Rhodopseudomonas palustris: one gene and its partner. The protein of the gene in region 1 binds, or shares a complex with, the protein of each later gene. Links are inferred from orthologs where the notes say so. Each region holds a gene or a part of one and is shown on either strand. Other genes may lie near its edges. The genes, in order: carB and carA.

Region 1 (4,213 bases):
CAGCTTGTCCTCGAGTTCGTTGATCCGGCCTTCGTTGTGGGACTGCTCTTCCTTGGCGGCGTGGTACTCGGCGTTTTCCGAGAGGTCGCCATGGGAGCGCGCTTCGGCGATGTGCTCGATGATGCGCGGACGATCCACCGACTGGCGATGCTTCAACTCGTCCGAAAGTGCGGCGTACCCGCTCGCAGTCATCGGTATCTTTTCGACCATCGTGTCTTCATCCTTCAAGAATACGTTGCGGATCGCCGAACCCTGCTCGCCCGCAACGTCGTCGGCTGTTTACGGCGGCGCCGCGCCTCTGCGGCCGCCGAAGTCGGTTCAAATCGGCCCTAGAGCTTTCCGGCAAACGCCGGAGAGAACATTTCCAATGCGGGCGGGTTCCCAGCCTTGCGGCCTGTAGTCGATAGCCGGCCGCGCAGGGCCGGACGACGATCAGCTTTCGGAAAAGTAGCTCTGCAGGGTCCGGACCTCAAGATCCCCATCCAAATAGGCCCGGATGCCCTTTGCGGCGGCGACCGCTCCCGAAAGAGTGGTGTAATAGGGAACTTTATGCAAGAGGGCAGCGCGCCGCAGCGACCGGCTGTCGGCCAGCGCCTGCGGGCCCTCGGTGGTGTTGAACACCAACTGCACTTCGCCGTTCATGATGGCGTCGACGATGTGCGGACGGCCTTCCAGCACCTTGTTGATCTTTTCCGCCGGCACGCCGTGGTCCGACAGATAGCGCTGGGTGCCGGAGGTAGCGATTACCTTGAAGCCGACCGAGTGCAAGAGCTTAACGGCGTCGAGGATTCGCGCCTTGTCGTTCTCGCGGACCGACACGAACACGGTCCCCTTTCGCGGCACACGGGTGCCGCCGCCGAGCTGGCTTTTGGCGAAGGCGATCTCGAACGACCGATCGAGGCCCATCACCTCGCCGGTCGAGCGCATCTCCGGGCCGAGCACGGTGTCGATGCCGGGGAAGCGGGCGAACGGGAACACCGATTCCTTGACGCCGACATGGTCGAGGCTGCGCTTCTTCAGGCCCAGATCGGCGATCTTCTCGCCGGCCATGATTCGCGCCGCCAGCTTGGCGACCGGCATGCCGATCACCTTGGCGACGAACGGCACCGTGCGCGAGGCGCGCGGATTGACTTCGAGCACGTAGATCTCGCCGTCCTTGATGGCGTATTGCACGTTCATCAGACCGACGACATCGAGGCCGAGAGCCAGTTCGCGAGTCTGTCGCTCCAGCTCGGCGATGGTGTTGGCATCGAGCGAATGCGGCGGCAACGAGCAGGCCGAGTCGCCGGAGTGAATGCCGGCCTCTTCGATGTGCTCCATGATGCCGACGATGAAGGTGTCCTTGCCGTCGGACAGGCAATCCACGTCCACTTCCGTAGCGTCCGACAGATAGCGGTCGAACAGCAGCGGATTAGTGCCGAGCACGGTGTTGATCTGCCCGGTCTTGTCGTTCGGATAGCGAGCTTTGACGTCGCCCGGCACCAGCTCCGGCAGAGTGCCGAGCAGGTAGTCGCTGAGCTGGTTGTCTTCACGGATGATCTGCATCGCGCGGCCGCCGAGCACATAAGACGGACGCACCACCAGCGGCAGGCCGAGCTCGGCTGCAACCAGCCGCGCCTGCTCCACCGAATAGGCGATGCCGTTCTTCGGCTGCTTGAGCCGCAGCTTGTCGAGGATGCGTTTGAAGCGGTCGCGGTCCTCGGCGAGGTCGATCGCGTCCGGCGAAGTGCCGAGGATCGGCACGTCGGCAGCTTCCAGCGCCCGCGCCAGCTTCAGCGGCGTCTGGCCGCCGAACTGCACGATCACGCCGCGCAGCGTGCCGTTGGAGCGTTCGGTGTCGATGATCTCGAGTACGTCCTCGGCGGTCAGGGGCTCGAAGTACAGCCGGTCCGCGGTGTCGTAGTCGGTCGACACGGTCTCCGGGTTGCAGTTGACCATGATCGATTCATAGCCAGCGTCGTGCAGCGCAAAGCACGCGTGGCAGCAGCAATAGTCGAACTCGATGCCCTGGCCGATCCGGTTGGGACCGCCGCCGAGAATGATCACCTTCTCCTTGTCCGACGGCCGGCTTTCGTCCGACGCGGGGCCGGCGAACGGCGCCTCGTAGGTCGAATACATATAGGCGGTCGGCGAGGCGAACTCGGCCGCGCAGGTGTCGATCCGCTTGAAGACGGGGCGGACGCCTAGCGCGCGGCGCTTGGCCTTGACCTCCGCCTCGGTGGTGTCGGCGAGAACGGCGAGGCGGGCGTCGGAGAAGCCCATCGCCTTCAGGGTGCGCATGCCGAAGGCATGGTCCGGCAGGCCAGCGTCGCGGACCCGGGCTTCCATGTCGACGATGCCGCGAAGCTGCGCCAGGAACCATGGATCGATCTTGCAGGAGTTGAAGATCTCCTCGTCCGACCAGCCGAGCCGCATCGCCTGCGCGACCTGCAGCAGCCGGCTCGGCGTCGGGGTGCCGAGCGCTGCGCGGATCGCATTCTTGTCGTCGCCGCGGCCGAGACCTTCGATCTCGATCTCGTCCAGGCCGGTGAGGCCGCTTTCGAGGCCGCGCAGCGCCTTTTGCAGGCTCTCCTGGAAGGTGCGGCCGATCGCCATCACCTCGCCGACCGATTTCATTGCGGTGGTCAGCGTGGGTGACGCGCCGGGGAATTTCTCGAAGGCGAAACGCGGGATTTTGGTGACGACGTAGTCGATCGTCGGCTCGAACGAAGCCGGCGTGGCGCCGCCGGTGATGTCGTTGGCGATTTCGTCCAGCGTGTAGCCGACAGCCAGCTTGGCGGCGACCTTGGCGATCGGGAAGCCGGTCGCCTTCGACGCCAGCGCGGAGGAGCGCGACACCCGCGGGTTCATTTCGATCACGACCAGCCGGCCGTCGGCCGGATTGACCGCGAACTGCACGTTGGAACCGCCGGTCTCCACCCCGATCTCGCGCAGCACCGCCAGCGAGGCGTCGCGCATGATCTGGTATTCCTTATCGGTCAGCGTCAGCGCCGGCGCCACGGTGATCGAATCGCCGGTGTGCACCCCCATCGGATCGAGGTTCTCGATCGAGCAAATGATGATGCAGTTGTCGTGCTTGTCGCGCACGACCTCCATCTCATACTCCTTCCAGCCGAGGATCGATTCTTCGATCAGCACCTCGTTGGTCGGGGAGGCGTCGATGCCGCGCTCGACGATCTCGATGAATTCGGCCTTGGTATAGGCGATGCCGCCGCCGGTGCCGCCCATCGTGAACGACGGCCGGATCAGCGCCGGGAAGCCGATCTCGTCGAGCGCACGCAGCGCATCGGGCAGGCTCTTGACCTGGCGCGAGTTCGGGGTCTCCAGGCCGATCTTGGTCATCGCCTCGCGGAACCGCTCGCGGTCCTCGGCCTTGTCGATGGCGTCGGCGGTGGCGCCGATCATCTCGACGTCGAATTTTTCCAGCGTCCCGAGCTTGCGCAAGGACAGCGCGCAGTTCAGCGCGGTCTGGCCGCCCATCGTCGGCAGCAGCGCGAAGCCGCCGGGGATGACGTAGCGCTCCTTCTCGATGATCTTGGCGACGATCTCGGGGGTGATCGGCTCGATATAGGTCGCATCCGCCAGCTCCGGATCGGTCATGATCGTCGCCGGATTGGAGTTGACCAGGACGACCCGATAGCCCTCCTGCTTCAGCGCCTTGACCGCCTGCGTGCCGGAATAGTCGAATTCGCAGGCCTGGCCGATCACGATAGGACCGGCCCCGATGATGAGGATGGTGGAGATGTCGGTTCGTTTGGGCATCAAATCTCGCTGACGCGGGCGGAAATCGCGGGCACAAAAAAAGGGCGCGCAGCCGCGCGTCCCTCAGGTCTTCAAGCGCCGGGCCGTCCCAGGCGCGCGGGAGGTGTCTTAGACCAGTTTCCCGGGCGGCGAAAGGCCTTCGAGTCGCCCGTCAACCGGCAATTTCGGCAAGATCTGGAGGCCCAGCCTGGACTTGAACCAGGAAAAGGAGCGTTGCACCGCTCCCGCGTTAATCTTCCGCCACCGGGCCACGCGCATCTTGGCACTTCACGAAGGGGTGATCCAGCCCGGAGAGCGGCTATCCTTAATGCAATACGGCCTTCCGGCCTTGTCGTTCAGGATTGGGCCGCGTCGATCGGCATGCGGTGGTGGCGTGCGGCCCGGCGCGGTGCAAAAATACCGGGCTGTCTTGCGCTCGCGACGTTGCGGACTCGCTCCTGACAAGAGGTGA
Region 2 (3,234 bases), 2.9 Mb from region 1 along the record:
CGAGGAGCGAAGCGACGACGCAATCCAGAGCCCTCGAAACGAGCTTGGATTGCTTCGCCTTCGGCTCGCGATGACGAAAAATGGCAAATCTGCCGCTGATGTAGGCGGTTCGGCCGCCTGAAACAACTCTAGTTCCGCAGCCAGCCCGCCAGCGCGGCGGCGGTGGCGGTGGGCTGTTCGATCTGCGGCAGGTGCCCGCAATCGGGGATGATCACCAGTTTCGCTCCGTTGATGCCGTCGGCCATCTCCTGCGACAGGCTGTTCGGAATGGTGGTGTCGGTATCGCCGGAGATCACCAGCGTCGGACAGCGGATCGTGCCCAGGGTCGGACGGGAGTCGGCGCGGGCGATGATGGCGCGCTGCTGGCGGACGAAACCGGCGGCGTCGACGTCGTCGCCCATGTCTTGCACGATCCGCTGCAGCGCGGAGTCGTCCCGGCGCGACGGATGGACGAAGCCGGGATACAGCTCCTCCAGCACCGCATGCAGCCGGCCGGCCTCGGCCTCGCCGATCTGGCGGGTGCGGCGCTCGGTGGCTTCCGGACTGTCGGGGCGGGCCTGGGTGTTGATCAGCGCCAGCTTCGCGACCCGGTCGGGCGCCTGACGCATGATCTCGAACGCGATGTAGCCGCCCATCGAATGCCCGGCGAGCGCGAAACGGGCCGGGGCCTCGGCGAGAATCCGCCGGGCGATCGCCGCCATGCTGTCGTCGCGGATGTGGTTGGCGACCGTGACCGGCGCCCCGCACGCCCATAACGCGGGGAGGATCGGGGCGTAGATCCGCGGCGAGCCCGCCAAACCCGGCACCAGCACCACCGGCAATGATGTGTCCATGCAACCTCTCCCCACGCACGATTCTGCCCCTGCGCCCGCCGCGGAGCCTAGGACAGCCAAATTCCCTGTCAAATCTCGTCCAAAAGCGAACAATTCGAGGGGGTCCGCGCTTTGACGTCGGCAACGCCCGCGACTATGTAGTGCGCTCATGACCAATTCAGCATCCAATCCCGCCTGGCCGGACCACAAACCGACCGCGCTGCTCGTGCTCGCCGACGGCACGGTGTTCGAAGGCTTCGGCCTCGGCGCCGTCGGCTCCGCCGTGGGCGAGGTCTGCTTCAACACCGCGATGACCGGCTACGAGGAGATCCTCACCGATCCGTCCTACGCCGGGCAGCTCATCACCTTCACCTTCCCGCATATCGGCAACGTCGGCACCAACGACGAGGATATCGAGACGGTGAACATGGCGGCGACGCCGGGCGCACGCGGCGTGATCCTGCGCGGCGCCATCACCGATCCGTCGAACTACCGCTCGTCGCGCAATCTCGACGCCTGGCTGAAGGCGCGCGGCATCATCGGCCTGTCGGGCATCGACACCCGCGCCCTGACCGCGCTGATCCGCGAAAAGGGCATGCCGAACGCGGTGATCGCGCATTCGCCGAACGGCACGTTCGACCTGCACGCGCTGAAGGAAGAAGCCCGCGAGTGGCCGGGGCTGGAAGGCATGGACCTGGTGCCGATGGTCACCTCGGGTCAGCGCTTCACCTGGGACGAGACGCCGTGGGCGTGGGGCGAAGGCTTTGGCCGGCAGAACGAGCCGGAGTTCAACGTCGTCGCGATCGACTATGGCATCAAGCGCAACATCCTGCGGCTGCTCGCCGGCGAGGGCTGTAAGGTCACCGTGGTACCCGCCACCACCTCGGCCGAAGACATCCTGGCGATGAAGCCTGACGGCGTATTCCTGTCGAACGGCCCGGGCGATCCAGCCGCGACCGGCAAATACGCGGTGCCGGTGATCCAGCAGGTGATCAATTCGGGCGTGCCGACCTTCGGCATCTGCCTCGGCCACCAGATGCTCGGCCTCGCCCTCGGCGGCAAGACCGTGAAGATGCATCAGGGCCACCACGGCGCCAACCATCCGGTCAAGGATCTCACCACCGGCAAGGTCGAGATCACCTCGATGAACCACGGCTTCGCGGTCGACAAGACCACGCTGCCGGGCAACGTGCAGCAGACCCACGTCTCGCTGTTCGACGACAGCAATTGCGGCATCGCACTGTCGGACAGGCCGGTGTTCTCGGTGCAGTATCACCCCGAAGCCTCGCCGGGACCGCGCGACTCGCACTATCTGTTCCGCCGGTTCTCCGACCTGATGCGGGCGAAGAAGAGCGCGGCGTAACGTCGTCCCTCCTCGGTCATTCCGGGGCGCTCGCGCAAGCGAGCGAACCCGGAATCTCCGCCTCGCCCAACAACCTCGGGATTCCGGGTTCGCGCTCGCGCCCCCCCCCCCGGAATGACGGCACGAAGCCGCCCACTGGCGCTCCGACGGCTGCTTTGGTATGATTTCCATCATCCCATCAGAAGGAGCCACGCCGATGGATGCACGGAGCGATCAGCCGGCCGGGTACGGCGTCGTGCCGCTCGAGGTGATGGCGTCGATGTCGGGGCTCGATTTCGTCCGCGGCATCTTCGACGGCGCGCTGCCGCAGCCGCCGATCATGCAGACCATCGAACCGTTCGATTGCAGCGCCGAGCCGGGCGAGATCGTGATGCATTCGGCGCCCGCCCTGCGGCACTACAACCCGATCGGCTCGGTGCATGGCGGCTACGCCGCGACGCTGCTGGATTCGGCGATGGGCTTGGCGGTGCAGACCATGCTGAAACCGGGACAGGGTTACACTACGCTCGAATTCAAGATCAGCTTCGTCCGCGGCATGAGCGCCGACAGCGGCGTGGTGCGCACCGAGGGACGCACCTTCAATGTCGGCCGCCGCACCGCCACCGCGGAAGCGCGGATCGTCGATGCCAACGGCCGGATGCTGGCGCACGCCACCACCACCTGCCTGGTGTTCGACCTGCCGAACCCGGGAACGGCTTCCGCAGGCTGAGCGTTGTTCTCCGGCAAGTTCCAGAGATTGCCGGAGACCCGATGGCGCTGACGCGCGACCAGATCAAGCCGACGGCTTACCGTTTCGACGACGATGGGCTGATCCCGAACAATCCGATGCCGCTGCTGATCTACAAGCAGGCGGCCGACGTGGCGCGCGGCGATCCCGCGCGAACCATCGAAGGATTATTCGCGGCGAACGTCTGGGGCGACCGCTGGCGCAACGGCATTTTCGATTATCACCACTATCACGCCACGGTGCACGAGGCGCTCGGCGTCGCGCGCGGACGCGCTTTGGTGTTGTTCGGAGGTGAACAGGGCGAGGCGGTCGAGCTGATCGCCGGCGATATC

The links.
Region 2: the proteins of carB (region 1) and carA are in contact, whole or in part, in a solved structure (PDB 1KEE), measured with the Escherichia coli proteins. The link is inferred for Rhodopseudomonas palustris from one-to-one orthologs.

What each region holds. Positions count from the first base shown.
Region 1 is NZ_CP041387.1:3,466,743-3,470,955, reverse strand. The notes cover bases 233-4,131. They hold carB (carbamoyl-phosphate synthase large subunit), read right to left. Parts: upstream 3,763-4,131; coding sequence 433-3,762; downstream 233-432. Also shown: transcription elongation factor GreA, read right to left, coding at 1-210. UniProt on the Escherichia coli protein: Large subunit of the glutamine-dependent carbamoyl phosphate synthetase (CPSase).
Region 2 is NZ_CP041387.1:566,305-569,538, reverse strand. The notes cover bases 159-3,078. They hold carA (glutamine-hydrolyzing carbamoyl-phosphate synthase small subunit), read left to right. Parts: upstream 159-981; coding sequence 982-2,175; downstream 2,176-3,078. Other genes in these bases: FLL57_RS02655 (hypothetical protein), read left to right, coding at 2,926-3,078; FLL57_RS02660 (PaaI family thioesterase), read left to right, coding at 2,372-2,884; FLL57_RS02670 (alpha/beta fold hydrolase), read right to left, coding at 159-833. Outside these bases: more of FLL57_RS02670, read right to left, coding at 129-158; more of FLL57_RS02655, read left to right, coding at 3,079-3,234. UniProt on the Escherichia coli protein: Small subunit of the glutamine-dependent carbamoyl phosphate synthetase (CPSase).